2 regions of the Oceanobacillus alkalisoli genome follow, and region 1 is predicted to be linked to the other one. Evidence: riboswitches for the same ligand, from Rfam matches in the RefSeq annotation. Region 1 holds a riboswitch; the other holds the start of a gene.
What was found. Region 1 has a riboswitch for FMN ahead of ribE (riboflavin synthase). Riboswitches for the same ligand answer to the same signal wherever they lie in the genome.

Region 1 (8,067 bases):
AACCCGATTAACAGAATGGTTACGGAAGGATCTGCCTGAACCATATTTGCTGCAACGAAGCCTATTGCTCCGCCAACTGTTGCATGTGCTGTACCATTCATCTTGCTGCTCCTTTATCTGCGTTGTTATTTTTTATGCATTCGAATGAATTTCATAATTACCAAAGTCGGCTTTCCCATCACCATATGTAGTTGGGAACGAACCAACTCAACTACATATGGTGATGGTGAAGCATTAAATACGTATTATGAAATTCATTAATACATTTATTTTACTACAAAACAAAAACTTTTTTATCCTGCACCTCTCACCATCATAATTTTCAGCTCACCCGGATATAATTCAATAATGGACATACTTCTTTTACTCGTTCGATATTGAAATAGGATGTGGATACATGAAATCAAAACCCTTTCTTAAAATGATGCTGTTTTTCATCGTTATTATAATTGTTGCAAGTCTTCCGTCCGTATTCCCGGAGGAACCCTTGTTCTTAGAAGCATCAAAGGAGGATCATTCAATGACGCTGGCTGAAAATAAAACGTTGGAAGAAAAAATCAATAGCCTTTTAGAAAATGAACAGCTTGACGGAGCTGTCGTTGGAGTCACTGTGAAACAAGCTGCGAATGGAGATTTATTATATTCCCATAATGGAGACATTCGCCTTCACCCGGCGTCCAATATGAAATTACTTACTGGAGCTGCTGCTTTAGAAACGCTTGGGTCTGATTATCAGTTCCAAACTGAAATTTTATCAGATGGAGAGCTGAATGGGAATACATTACATGGTAATTTGTTTATAAAAGGAAAAGGAGACCCGACATTATTAAAGTCTGATCTCAATCAATTTGCTAGAGAACTGAAAGCCCAAGGGATTGAAACCATCGATGGCGACCTAGTTGGTGACGATACATGGTACGATGATGTGCGACTTTCTCAGGACTTGAACTGGTCGGATGAGCCATTTCATACTGGAGCTCAAGTTTCTGCTTTAACACTTTCACCGAATGAAGATTATGATGCTGGAACAGTGATTGTTGATGTGATGCCCTCCGAAAGTACAGAAGGAAAAGCTCAGGTTCGGGTAAGTCCTGAAACGGATTATGTTAATATTGTAAATCAGACACAGCTCGTGCAAGCAGGAGGGGCACAAGATATTTCAATTGAACGAGAGCATGGGACGAATCGTATTATCGTAGAAGGAACGATGCCTGTAAATGGAACGTTGTCACGTTCCTGGGTCTCGGTATGGGAACCAACCGGGTATGTCCTTGCCGTATTCCGTGACGCTCTAGCTGAACAGGGAATTCAATTTACAGATGAATCTCGTAATATGTCGGGAGCAACTCCTGAACAAGCTCAGGTCGTTGCTAGCAAAAAATCTATCCCACTTTCTGAGTTGCTCATTCCTTTTATGAAATTAAGCAATAATGGGCTTGGAGAAGCTTTAACGAAGGAAATGGGGAAAGTAATGCGTGGGACAGGCACTTGGGATAAGGGACTTGAAGTAATAGAAGATGTCGTGACGGAAATTGGTGTAGAGCGAGAATCCTTCCTCCTTCGTGACGGTTCAGGAATGTCGCATAAGACACTGATTTCAGCAAATAATATCACGCATATTTTATATAATATTCAGAGCGAGAACTGGTTTGACGTATTTGAGTACTCCCTGCCCGTTGCTGGAGAAACGGACAGATTGATAGGCGGAACACTGCGGAATCGGCTGACTAAAGAACCCGCCAAAGGAAATGTAAAAGCTAAAACAGGCTTGATTACAGGGGTATCCACCCTGTCTGGTTATGTGACAAGTCTAGATGGGGAGAAACTTATTTTTTCTATTTTGCTTAATAATCATTTAGGTTCGAGTGAGTCTATACAGGAAATTGAAAATGAAATCGTAATGGTGCTAGCTGGGCATGAATTTCTGGAGTGATCGGTGGACATGCGTTCCCGCGCATGTCCATTTTTTTGTTAATTTCTAAGGCCGTGAAGAGGGAGCTGATTTTGGTAGTTTATAAGTATTCTTATCGCCTTATGTGACGATGCGGAGGGTCTTTTCAGTAGTTTAGATGTTCCGTTATCGACCAAAAAGTTAAGAGAGGAATACATGTAGTCGATTAAACACCTTATTATCGACTGCAACACATGAAGAATAAGCCAATCAGTCGTTTAGGAGCCTTCTCATCTACTGAACACGTTAGATACAGCTGGCATCGGTTGTTTATACGCACCCTAATCAACCAAACGAGCTTGCAATTTCCCAAGACAGTCGATTGGATCCGTTTATCTCACTCCCCGATTGCCATCACCTTATCCATTCGTTTTTGTTATCACATTCCTTTTTTAAACACGTTCCCTCTTGCCCCCTCCGTTACGTCACATGATAACTTATAATTAACAATAAGATGGAGGGATTTCCTTATGAATCAAGAAACACCCAAGTTTTCAATCCGTGAGTTCAGCAAACGAGCCAGAATAACTGTACGTACATTACGGTTTTATGAAGAGTTAGGGTTACTCGTACCAACTGAAAGAAATGAATCAGGCCACAGACTTTACGGATTAAATGAACTCGCGAAACTGCAACAAATTCAATCAATGAAATTTCTCGGTTACCCACTACAGGAGATTAAAGAGTTCATAAAAGATGAAATTGAGGTTGCAGCACAGCTTGAGAAATCATTACCCTGGCAGCACAAGCTTTTAACCGAAAAGCGGGATGAGTTAAATCGATCCATAGAAGCTGTGGAGCGAGTACAGAATTTGCTCAAGGAAGGAATAGCGGTCAATTGGACAGTGTTAAGTTCTCTACTTTTTCAAATCGAACACGAGGAAGATTTAAAGGAATGGGCAAAAGAGTATCTCCCGGAAAAGGTAGCTGAGAAATACTTTTCCCTTCCAAAGGAATATCAACAAAAGCTGGACGTAGAAATGCTCGATTGGCTAGCTAAGCTAGAAAAATTGATGCAGGATAGTGTCCCTGCAAATTCACCAGAAGCTTTTGAATTACTAATGGAACTAACCGAACTGGCAACAAGACATGTTGAGGATAAAGAAGCGTTTGCAATCGAACTCGAAAAGGCGCAGGAGTTAATGGATCAAGAGATAATGGATTTTCAGTTTCCTACCATGCTAACTCCTGAACAAGAATCCTATTTAATGAAAATTGGTGAGGAGATGGAAGCCCTGTACAAGGATAGTGAGGAATAGAGTTAGAGAAGTGCGTATTTCCATTTCCCCAAATAAGTTTATCTAGTTGCCACATTTTCTCAGACATGATATTTTAATAGAAGTATAATATTTTCCAATAACTTCGGGGCAAGGTGAAAATCCTTACCGGCGGTGTTCAAGCTTCGTGCTTGTAAGTCCGTGACCCGTACTCTCTTTTAGGAGACGGTGGAGCTGGTGTAATTCCAGCACCGACAGTTACAGTCTGGATGGGAGAAGTTATTGTGAAAATATATGCGATGCCGATTCTCGTATTCTCTCTTTTAAAATAGAAAGGAGCTGCAGCAAGTAAATTAATATAGAGGAATCATTCAATCGAGCATTTTTTATTGATACGGTAAAAAATTACAAGCCTTACTCCTAATGGCTACATGCAAGAATAAACGGAATTCCTACTATGCACCCTCGCATATTTCCGTATTTCATGTTCTGACATGCATGTTTTTATATAACCGTACTCCAATCAAACTCTTTCCTTACCACCCAAACGCCCCGCGGTGGAAAGAATTCAAATATATTTATACACAAAACACAAAGAGCAAAGCGATCTCTAAAAGGAGGTTTTATTTCATTGTTTACTGGAATTGTGGAAGAAATTGGAACAATCCAATCGATTAAGCGTAATCCCAATTCATTACAATTTAAAATCACTTGCAAAACTGTCCTGTCCGATGTAAATTCCGGAGACAGTATATCCGTAAATGGTGTATGTTTAACCGTTAATGAATATGGACCCGCTTATTTCACAGCTGACGTCATGCCGGAAACAGTTAAGGCGACGACTCTCCAGACGTTACAGATCGGAAGCCCTGTTAATTTAGAGCGGGCAATGGCAGCAAACGGTCGATTTGGCGGTCATTTTGTCAGTGGACATGTCGATGGCACAGGTGAAATCATTTCTGTTCGCAGTCATGAAAATGCAAAATACATGGAAATCAAGACAGATAAGCAATTGCTGAAATATTTTATCGATAAAGGATCTGTCACAGTTGATGGCACTTCTTTAACCATCTTTGAAATTACAGAGCATGGATTTGTCATTTCCCTAATCCCTGTCACACAGGCAGACTCGGTTATTGGTGGGAAACAGCTTGGTGATTTCGTGAATATCGAATGCGATATGCTCGCGAAATATATGGAAAATTTACTTGCCAAAAGATCAGAACAACCAGCAACGAATGGAATTACAAAGGCTACACTAGCCGAAAATGGATTTTTAGATGGATGAGGTGAATAAATTGTACGCAACGGTAGAGCAAGCGATTGAGGTATTGAAGAATGGCAAAGCAATTATTGTAGTAGATGATGAAGACCGAGAAAATGAAGGAGACTTTTTAGCTTTAGGTAAATTTGCAACACCGGAAATGATTAACTTTATGGCAAGCGAAGGAAAAGGGTTGATTTGTGTCCCTATTGAAGAGGAAAAAGCAGAACAGCTTTCCTTACCTTTAATGGCACCGGAGAATACAGACCCTTACCGGACTGCATTCACTGTGTCGATTGATCATGTTTCCACACATACCGGAATCTCAGCATTTGAACGTTCAACAACAATTTTAGAAATGTTAGATTCTGAAGCTAAAGCAGCTGACTTCAATAAACCTGGCCATATTTTTCCGCTTATTGCAAAAGCTGGCGGTGTAGTCGAGCGACCTGGTCATACTGAAGCTGCAGTTGATCTAGCTAAGCTTGCTGATGCGGAACCAGTTGGAGTCATTTGCGAAATTATGAATCCAGATGGAACAATGGCGCGCGGTGAACAACTGAAAGAAACTGCCGAACGCTTTGATTTAGTGATCTTGACAATTAAGGATTTAGTGGAATATCGAAAGAAAAGAGAAACGCTAGTCTAATACAATACGAAAAATAAAGGAGAAGAGAAATGAGTAATATTTTCGAAGGTCATTTGGTAGGAACGGATTTAAAAATTGGAATTGTCGTTGGGAGATTTAATGATTTTATCACTGGCAAGCTGCTCGCCGGAGCAGAAGATGCCCTGCGCAGGCATGGGGTAAACGAACAGGATGTTGATGTCGCATGGGTGCCAGGAGCTTTTGAAATTCCTGTTGTCGCGAAAAAGTTAGCTGCATCTAAAAAATATGATGCGGTTATTACGCTTGGTACCGTCATTCGTGGCTCTACCCCGCATTTTGATTATGTGTGTAATGAGGTGGCTAAAGGTGTAGCTGCAATTAATATGCAAGAAGGAATTCCAGCCATTTTTGGTGTCATTACAACAGACACGATTGAACAGGCCATTGAACGGGCTGGTACGAAAGCCGGAAATAAAGGCTGGGATGCTGCAACAGCGGCTATTGAGATGGCGAATTTGATGAAGCAGATTTAATGATCAGTTGCATAAAGAGCTCTCCACGTTTTGATTTGGAGAGTTCTTTTTTTATAACATAAACATTCAGATTCTCCTCCAGTCTTTAAGTAATTCATCTTGCAATTGACATTCTCCCCCTCCTAATGTAAGATATAAATTACAAAGGCAAACTATATCTTACATCTAAAGTGGGTTTACAAATGAAAAATAACGTAAAATTAACTCGAATTAAAAATTCCATGACACAGGCGCAGCTCGCGCGCGAGGTTGGCGTCACCAGGCAAACAATTGGGCTCATTGAAAAAGGCGAATATAACCCGAGTCTCCAGCTCTGTATTAATTTAGCAAAGTCACTTAACAAAACATTGGATGAATTATTTTGGGAGGTCGATACGGAATGAAATCTTGGATATCTTTTTTATTACCGGATGATGAATACAAGGAAAAAAAGATGCTCTATTTTTACGCAGAAGGAGCAATTATTCTTTTTCTTTCCCTCATTGTAATGATGATCTGCAACAACTTTTTTAATCTGGAAGCGGAAACTGTCTTACTCGCAGCCATTGCCATCTTCCTCTTTTATGTAACAGGAAGATATATGATAGCAGGGATTGAATATACGGATATTGCTACAAAGCATGCTTACAAAAAAGAGTTAAGAAATATATCCGTTAGAACAATTGGATTTGTTGTTATTTTTTTGGCATTATACTTGATTTTCGTTAATATACCTTCGAGTCTCCATAAATGGGGTGAACTTTTAGGTTTATTGATAAGTGTCAGTACAGTATGTTTTTTATCTAGTTACATCTCCTTAAATCGTTCTTATAAGAAAAATAAGAAACTATTATAATCTTGGAAAAAAACGCATTTTCTTCAGTCTGTTAAGACGAAAAAGTGTGTTTTAAATTTTTTATTATGAACTGAAGTATATTTAGATTCATGTTTGTTTTTGTCTGAAGAACTCTTTTATAAGACGGTTTTGTGGACTTGGAGTTTATTTTGTCTAATAGAACTCTCTTACAGGACAGGTTCCGGGATTTAGAGCTGAATCTGTCTAAGAGGACTCTCTTACGGGACAGGTTCCGAGATTTAGAGCTGAATCTGTCTAACAGGACTCTCTTACGGGACAAGTTCACGGATTTAGAGCTAATCTTGTCTAACAGGACTCTCTTACGGGACAACTTCACGGATTTAGAGCTGAATTTGTCTAACAGGACTCTCTTACGGGACAAGTTCACGGATTTAGAGCTGAATTTGTCTAAGAGGACTCTCTTACGGGACAAGTTCCGAGATTTAGAGCTGAATCTGTCTAACAGGACTCTCTTACGGGACAACTTCACGGATTTAGAGCTAATCTTGTCTAACAGGACTCTCTTACGGGACAAGTTCACGGATTTAGAGCTGAATCTGTCTAACAGGACTCTCTTACGGGACAAGTTCCGAGATTTAGAGCTGAATTTGTCTAACAGGACTCTCTTACGGGACAAGTTCACGGATTTAGAGCTGAATTTGTCTGCTAGAACGCTCCTATGAGACATTTTCCTTAACTTAGAGTCGATTCTATCTAATAGAGTGCTTCTATAAGACAAGTACACACATTCAGAACCGATTGTGTCTCATAGAGAAACATCCCCTGCCAAATCATAATTGCTAATACAACTTTGTTAAAGCATTTAGTTCAACTTAGATAGCAAAATAGGTAATCTAAAAAGGCCAGATATTACATCTGACCTTCCACCACATCATTCACCAAAATCGAGTAAGGTGACAAGCCCCTTACTTCGTCGGCAATTCTTCAATACTATCAATATCCATATAACCCGGGACGACGAATCCTTGCTGGGCCCCTTCCAGGTTCGGACCTAAGTCAACAATGTCATCTTTATATTGTTCGGCATAAGTAGCAGCTCCTACTGGAAGCCAAGCGATAAGCATGCCATCGATTTCTTCCTCTGAAAGACTTTCGAATGCGATACCCATATCAAGTGGAGTCAATTCGACCGTGTAACCTAATTCTTCAAGCATTAAAGCAACAACATTCGTTGATGATAGTTCCGTATCCCAATTCACATAGCCTAATTCAATAGTCTCTCCATCAACTGGTTCGATCCCTTCCGTCCAAACTTCGACTTTGTCCCGGTTATCTGCAATCCATTCTTCTGCAGCCTCTCGTGGTTCTACTTCATCGCTTTGGCCAAATTTGGACATGACTTCATTCATGTCATCTACTTCCCAGAAGAAATTATCGAGAAACTGGTAAGCTGCTGGCTGGTCCTCCTCAAGCCCATGTCGTACCATCGTATGAATATTTTCCGATTCACCTAATGTACCTTGTGGATCCTCTAAGAATTTCAAATCATATTCACTGAACATCCAATGCGGCTCCCATAGTGTTACCACAATCGGCTCCTCATTCGCAATCGCACCTTGAAGTTCTGTTAACATCGCTGGTTCTGAACTCGGCAGCAGCTCCAAGTCCAAATTGTATGCTTCGACCGTTTCTGCAG
Region 2 (8,067 bases), on a different contig from region 1:
TATTTCCAGTGATATGGAAAACTGGGAACAATTAGAACGTATTACAAATGTTTCGGATGGCTGGGTGAACTCAGAAATTGATCTATCTGATTATAGCGGAGAAAGAGTTTATATCGGATTTAATCTGACTACTGATGTCAGTGTTGTCCGGGATGGTTGGTATATTGATGATGTTGGGCTTGCTGATACGTCTAGAAGTGAGTCGGCACAAGCACCGAGCATCGGAATGAATTCTAATTCTTCTATTGGATTATTGTTAGGTTACAATAGTATCGGAATGAAGAAGGCTCCAATTGATCCAGATAAATTAAAACCAGCATTTCCAGATGAAAATGAATCAGTTACAGAAGATGCAATTACACCTGCAGCTTTACCGTTAGGCGCATCAGTAAGCGTGCTGGAAAGCGACAGATCAGTGAATACAAATCCTGCAGATGGATCATTCTCTATCATGCATGCTGCAGGGGACTTCACCGTGGTTGCAGAAAGTTATGGGTATCATCCTGCAGAAGAAAATGTAACAGTTGAGGCGGATGAAACAACAACGGTTAACTTTACTTTAGAAGAACAAGATGAATACACCGTTTCAGGTACAGTAACAGATGAAGTGACTGGGGAGGGAATTGCACACGCTACACTTTTACTTGTAGAAGATGCGAATGTGGAAGCCGTCACGACAGATGAAAATGGCGCCTTTACGATTACTGCTTATGAAGGCGTATATACGCTGAAAGTACTTGCTCGCGGCTATCACGGAGCAGAAGTAGAAGCTGACTTTACTTCTGACGGGACGGTTGATATCGAATTAGAACCTTTCTACACCGTTCCTGGCGGAGAGATTGGCTATGATGACGGAACAGCGGAAAATGCTCGTGCATTCTATGAGGCAGGTAATGGTTGGGCAGTTCGGATGTCTCTTGATGAAGGACAAGATTCGGCAATTGTAACCGATGGGGTCTTCCAATTCCATGATGCGGATTGGCCTGTACCAGGAGGTACGGAATTTGCTGTTGAAGTATGGGATGCAAATGGTCCAGACGGTACACCGGGTGAACGGATTGCCGGACCAGTTGAGGCAGAAGCGACTCGTAGTCTGGAGGAGTGGACGGTTGTGGACTTGAGTGAACATTCTATCCAAGTGAATGGCGATTTCTATATGGTCTATATCCAGCAAGATGTGAATACAAATGCGCCAGGCCTAGCAACGGATGAAAATGGTCCGAACGCTGAAAGAAGTTTCCAATATGTAGATGGCGCATGGAACGCGTCTCCAGCTGATGAAGGAAACTATATGATTCGTGCTAGAGTAGACTACGAGGTGGAAGCACCAGTAATAACGTCACCTGAAGAGGGGCTTATTACGAATGAAGCGGATATTACTGTAGAAGGTAGTGCATCCCTAACTACTTCCGTTAAATTAGTGAATAACGGGGAAGAAGTGGATACTGTTGAAGTTGGCGATGATGGTGGGTTTGCAATCTCTGCAACGCTTTCGGAAGGTGATAACGAATTGGTTGCAGTCACCGTACTGGATGACACTGAAATTATGGAATCAGAACCGGTAACAGTCGTACTAGATACGGAAGCACCAGCACTTACTATCGATAATCCAGAAGACGGCGAAAAATCAAATCGTGAAACTCTAACGGTTGAAGGGACGGTTGAGGACGCTAATCTTGATTATGTCGAGGTTAACGGCCAGCGTGCTAAAATCAATGATGGAACCTATTCACTAAGGATCATTCTTGATGAAGGGGTAAATGACATTGAAGTTACAGCAGCCGACTTGGCAGGAAATTCGGCGGTTGAAGCTGTATCATTGGATGTTGACTTCACGCCTCCTGAAATCGGGAATCTGACCCCTGAGGAAGATGTGTACTTGGGTGCAGGAGAAAGCGTTAAGTTTGAATTTGACAGCGAGCCAGGCCTTCGAGCGACATTTGTCGTTCATATGCCGCTCGCAAACGTAAACTCTAACCCGACGGAATTACCAATGATGGAAACGTCTGAAGGGCATTACGTCGGCTACTGGACCGCAACAAGCAATGTTGTCGCTGAAGGAGCGGTTATCGAAGTCATCGCAGTCGATGATTATGGGAATGAAGCAAGAGACCAAACGGATGGGAAGCTATTTATTAATACAGATGAATGATGGAAAAGATGCGGCAACCTGCCGCATCTTTTTTTGAGCACACCTCTTGCAATATATGAAAAATGTAGTATACTTATCATTAGTAACTGAATAATCGATTCTAATCTTCGGGGCAGGGTGCAATTCCCGACCGGCGGTGAGGAGTATATACGTATTCTAAGTCCGCGAACCATAATTTGAATTCTTATGGTTGATCTGGTGTAATTCCAGAACCGACAGTTACAGTCTGGATGGGAGAAGATGTCGAGCCAAATCAAGGTGCGTTTTTATGTACCTTCATTTACTCTTGTATTCCCAAACCCTAAAGCCCCATTTATCGGCTTTAGGGTTTTTCTGTCTTGAAAGAAGTTTTAAGACGCTGGGAAAGAAATAAGAGTTGTCAAAGAGGCAAGGCCATCCTTCATCACGAGTTAGAATCGGTTAGGAAAAGATGAAGGAGGAAATGAAGATGCAAAATTCTGCAAAGCAATCTTCAAAGTTATTAAAACTCATTATTTTAGCACTACTGGGTACAATCGCTCTCGTTTTATTTTTCTTGAACTTCCCGCTGCCGTTCCTGCCACCGTATTTAAAAATTGACTTTAGTGATGTGCCGGCATTGATGGCCTCGCTTATATTTTCACCACTCGCTGGTGTCGCTGTCGTTCTGATTAAGAACGTACTTTATTTTGCGGTATCTGGTGCAGGAGACCCAATCGGTGTTCTAGCTAATTTCCTTGCAGGTGTCATGTTTGTCCTACCAGTATCACTGATCTATCACAAGTTCCGTAAAGGCGTGAAATCGATCGTTTCCGGCTTAGTTACAGGAACAATTGTGATGGCAGTTGGAATGTCTGTATTAAATTACTATGTTATTTTGCCTGCTTATGCATGGTTCATGGGATGGGATATGGGTGAGCAAATGGTATGGGGCGCCGTACTTGTTGGGGTGTTTCCATTTAACTTGCTGAAAGGAATTATTGTCGGCATGTTATTTGTTCCCGTGTTTATAAAAATGCGCAGTTGGATTGAACAGAAGCAAACCAATTTAGCTGCATAATATAACAGAAAAGGTTCATCTCAATCGTGGAGATGGACTTTTTTTATGTCTTTGGGAAATAAGATAGTATCCCTTAGCAAATACCGGGATGATTCTTTTGTTGTGAATGATACAATAACTCCTGTATTACGTGGAGGCATCACAAGTGAATACCAAGAAGTGGACGTAGTGCCTGCATTTTATGAAGAGATTCTGCCCGGTAAAGAAAGAACCACTGATCTTATTTTTTCACGCATTAACGGACTGTAATACTCCGACTGAAAGAATTTTCACTTTATAACAGATACCTTATTGTAAGAAGATGGAATAGTGGAATTTAAATTCGAACTACCTCTTAATAACTAAAAAGAAATAGTGGGTAAAGTCATTGCTGAATGACTTTACCCACTATTTTAGAGTGTTTCTTTATTCTTCTTCCCCCACAAGCGTTTTTGCTGTTGGTATGGCATCAAGTCGTTCTTCCGGTATCGGTTTTTGTGATACTACACTCATACCGTACGTTTTATTATCAATTCGTTCCAGTGCATCATCAATCGCTCGTAATCGCTCCTGGTGAACGAGTTCCATTCCAGCATCGCGCTCCTGTTCAAACTGTTCTGTGCCCATGTCAGCTGGGTGATTGCCATAATCAGACAGTTCACGAATCGAGTCGTTCGGTGATTCATTAGTAGATTGATTGGAAAGCTTTTCTGTTTCCGTTTTTAATTCGAGCAAGCGCTCACGGAAATAAGCTAATTTATCATCAGAAAGATAGGTTTTCATCAAAATCGCTCCTTTGCATTCAGGCAAAAATATTTAAGCAGTGACAAGCACGCTTATGCAAATGCTGCAATGACAAGGGATATTCCAAGCAGGAAGCCATAGATGGTGTTCGTTTTTCCGGTTGCAATCATGGCTGGCATCATTTCGAGCGGTTCGGTTTTCCCGCGGAAGTTTTTAATGACTGCTACGGCTTTCGGTATGCTAAAGAAAGTGATCAGTGTCCAAATTGGTAAAAGACCTGCCATAATTAAACCTAGTGTCCATCCGTAGGCGATGATAAACAATACAGCGAGTAAGGTAATTGCTTTTTCTCTGCCAACCAGTACAGCGATCGTCTTTCTTCCACCAAGTTTATCTCCGTCACGGTCACGAATATTATTAGACAAATTGATGCTCCCGATAAAAATGGTAACTGGAATCGATATCCAAATGACTTCACTCGTCATTGTAAGTGTCTGGATGAAATACGTGATGCCGATAATGACGGTTCCCATTAGGACACCGGAAAACAACTCACCAAATGGTGTATAAGATATTGGAATAGGTCCTCCAGTATATAAGTAACCGATTGCCATACATATTAAACCGATGACGGCGATCCACCAACTGGATTCCATACAAATATAAACGCCAAGAATAACAGCAATTCCATAAAACGAAACAGCTAGATTACGGATTGTTCTAGGCTCCACACCATCCCGGACAATCGTTCCGCCTATTCCGACAGATTCTTCTGTATCTAAACCGAGTTTGTAATCATAGTATTCATTAAACATATTTGTCGCAGCCTGAATTAATAAGGACGCTACGAGCATGGCGAGAAATAAGGTCCAGTTGATGGTTCCATCATGATAAGCAAGCATCGTACCGACGAATACAGGGATAAACGATGCTGTAAGTGTGTGCGGACGCATCAAGCGCCACCAGACGTCAAAGCCTGATTTTTCGTTCAATGCCTCTTTGATTGAATTTTTATTAACCGTATCCATAAATCTTCCCCCTCCACGCTATCCTATTAATCTTATGAAAATAAAGGACAAGTGTCAATTTCTTTTATTATCCTCCATATCTCCTGCTATGTTCCATTTTCTTGGCTTAATTATCAAAAAACGGTCCTTTTCTTGAGAAAGTGATGAAAAGAGCATAAAATGGTTATAGGTGTTTTTTAGTGGTATTTATCGGAGGTATAGTTATGATCGATATTCAAATGAAAGAGCTTGAAGAAAAAATAGCAGCCGTAAAGAATTCCATCGGCCCAAATGAATCATCCAAGCTTTTCAGTTTGACGAAGAAAATAGAAAATAAAGACCCTCTCCTTATATTTGAGGGGGCGAAGCAGTTTGTTAAAGACCGCTTTTATTGGATGAATCCGAATCGCACCCTAGCAATAACTGGAGTTGGCAGTGTGCAAACGTTAATAGCTGAAGAGAATCGTTTTCAGGAAACAGAGGATTTATGGAAGCAAGCGTTAGAGCATACTTGGATTGATAATCCTTACTCGACGGTGCCGGCAACAGGGTTTGTCGCTTTCGGTGGGATGGATTTTGATCCACTTGAAGTAAAAACAGAGCTTTGGAAGAAGTTTGAATTAAGCAAATTCTATATACCGGAACTGATGTGGACGACTTATCAATCACACAGTTATGTGACGGTGAATATACTTATCCATAAAGAAGAGACAATAGAAGAAGCAGCAACAAGAATCCGTAAAAACACAGAGCAGTTTGCAGCAGGAAAATCCTTCGGTGGACAGCCGATTAGGATAAGAAAAAATCAGGTCATTGCACCGGAAAAATGGAAAGAAACCGTTAAGGAAGCAACAAAGGAAATGAAAGAAAAGCGGGCAGAAAAAATTGTCCTCGCTCGGGAAGTCCGTCTAACATTTACAGAAGAAGTTAATATTACGCAAGTCCTTGAAGAACTGCATCATACACAGGCAAACAGTTACATCTTCGCATTCGAAAGTGAAGGGGACTGTTTTATTGGTGCGACTCCAGAACGGATGGTTAAAGTAGAAAAGAATCAGTTACTTTCAACCTGTCTAGCAGGAACAGCTCCACGTGGAAAGACAAAAGCGGAGGACGAGCAGATCGGTTATGAACTGCTGCATGATAAGAAGAATCGGGATGAACATGAATTTGTCGTAAAAATGATTAAAGAAGCCATACTAAAAACCTGTACAGACGTCAATATTCCGAGCAAACCGGTACTTCATCCGTTAAAAAACTTACAACATTTGTATACACCGGTCACTGGAAGATTGAAAGAATCGTATTCCATATTCGACGTGATTAAAGATTTGCACCCGACACCTGCGCTTGGTGGTACGCCAACAGAAGAATCGTTAGCTTATATACGGGAACATGAACTGCTTGACCGAGGATGGTACGGTGCACCGATCGGTTGGATAGATAGTAACCAAAATGGCGAGTTTGCGGTAGCGATCCGTTGTGGTTTGATACAAGCGGACGCGGCCTCTTTATTTGCTGGCTGCGGAGTTTTAGCTGATTCCGATCCGGAAATGGAATTTGAAGAGACGAGAATTAAAATGCTGCCGATGCTACATGTGCTGGGAGGAAAGCAGGAATGAACTATATAGAAATATTAACAAGATATACTGCCAATTTTGTCGATGAAATGAATGAAAACGGAATCCAGCATGTTGTTATTTCTCCTGGATCCCGGTCAACACCGTTAGCACTCGCCTTTTCGGAACATGAAGCGATAAAGGAATGGATCGTTATTGATGAACGCTCGGCGGCATTTTTCGCGCTCGGACTTGCGAAGCAGACGAAAGCAGCGGTAGCATTAGTTTGTACGTCAGGTACTGCGGCGGCGAATTACTATCCGGCAATTGTCGAGGCGCATTATAGCCGTGTTCCACTTGTTGTCATGACGGCGGATCGTCCCCATGAGTTAAGAGACGTGGGAGCGCCACAAGCAATTGACCAATTTCATTTGTATGGCAACTATGTAAAATGGTTCCAGGAAATGGCCCTTCCAGAAGTTGAAAATGGGATGCTTCGTTACGTAAGACAAAAGGCAGCACGATCGGTCTACATGGCGTGTGAAGGGAACCCGGGGCCGGTTCATTTGAATTTCCCATTCCGTGAACCACTTGCGCTTGATTTTTCTCTAGAAGGGATTTGGGAATATGATGGAATGACTGAACAGGCAACCCTCCTCCCGCTTGATGGAAAAAAACAGCTGACAGAAAAGCAGCTCGAAGCATTCGTCAGCCGGTTGGAAGGGATGCGGAATGGACTGATCGTCTGCGGACCGCAAGCAGATGATGAACAATTCCCAGAGCAAATAGTTGCCCTTGCCCAGAAGTGGCAGTTGCCGGTACTCGCTGACCCGCTCTCCGGGTTGCGAAGCGGGTCTCATCATAAAACAAATATCATCGAAACGTATGACGCACTACTCAAGGATAAAGCAATCCGTGACCGGATGAAGCCTGATTTTATTATCCGTTTTGGTGCTATGCCTGTCTCAAAAGCTTATTTATTTTTCATGAAAGAAAATGAAACGACTCCGCAATTCATTATAGAAAATCATTCCGGCTACAGAGAACCGACAGGCAATGTTACGGAATTCATCTTTGCTGATCCGAGTGCATTTTGTGAAGGATTGCTTGCGTTTCGGCAGCCAGCTTTTTCAGAGGATTGGTTGCATGATTGGCAAGCGATGAATGAGGTAGCGAGAAATCATTTCCTTTTTGGCAGGGAAGAAAAAATAACGGAAGGTGAAGCGATTCGGGGATTGCGTGAAGTCATACCTGAAGAGAGTACCCTTTATGTCGGAAACAGCATGGCTGTTCGAGATGTCGATACCTTTTTCTTAAGCGATGAGAAAGAGATTTCGATTCTTGCAAACCGAGGGGCAAACGGGATTGATGGAATGGTTTCGAGTGGAGTCGGGGCGGCAGCTGCTGGGAAGCGTGTGACACTCGTATTAGGTGATTTATCATTCTTCCATGATATGAATGGGCTGCATGCAGCCAAGCATTATGAACTTGATATTACAATTTTACTCATAAATAATAATGGTGGCGGAATTTTTTCATTCCTTTCTCAAGCAGAAAATCCAAAGCATTTTGAAGCATTATTTGGAA

Region 2: another riboswitch for FMN. It lies ahead of L3V42_RS10765 (ECF transporter S component); the one in region 1 lies ahead of ribE (riboflavin synthase).

Annotation. Positions count from the first base shown of each region.
Region 1 is NZ_JAKNRA010000008.1:9,027-17,093, forward strand. Features, by position in the region: gene L3V42_RS10930 (metal-dependent hydrolase) at 1-101, opposite strand, end outside; gene dacB (D-alanyl-D-alanine carboxypeptidase/D-alanyl-D-alanine endopeptidase) at 398-1,933, shown strand; gene L3V42_RS10940 (MerR family transcriptional regulator) at 2,422-3,210, shown strand; FMN riboswitch at 3,306-3,453, shown strand; gene ribE (riboflavin synthase) at 3,800-4,456, shown strand; gene ribB (3,4-dihydroxy-2-butanone-4-phosphate synthase) at 4,449-5,081, shown strand; gene ribH (6,7-dimethyl-8-ribityllumazine synthase) at 5,111-5,575, shown strand; gene L3V42_RS10960 (helix-turn-helix transcriptional regulator) at 5,758-5,958, shown strand; gene L3V42_RS10965 (DUF3278 domain-containing protein) at 5,955-6,410, shown strand; gene L3V42_RS10970 (glycine betaine ABC transporter substrate-binding protein) at 7,337-8,067, opposite strand, start outside.
Region 2 is NZ_JAKNRA010000007.1:132,504-140,570, forward strand. Features, by position in the region: gene L3V42_RS10760 (S8 family serine peptidase) at 1-2,152, shown strand, start outside; FMN riboswitch at 2,252-2,398, shown strand; gene L3V42_RS10765 (ECF transporter S component) at 2,601-3,191, shown strand; gene L3V42_RS10770 (TraR/DksA C4-type zinc finger protein) at 3,597-3,953, opposite strand; gene L3V42_RS10775 (1,4-dihydroxy-2-naphthoate polyprenyltransferase) at 4,007-4,942, opposite strand; gene L3V42_RS10780 (isochorismate synthase) at 5,146-6,543, shown strand; gene menD (2-succinyl-5-enolpyruvyl-6-hydroxy-3-cyclohexene-1-carboxylic-acid synthase) at 6,540-8,067, shown strand, end outside.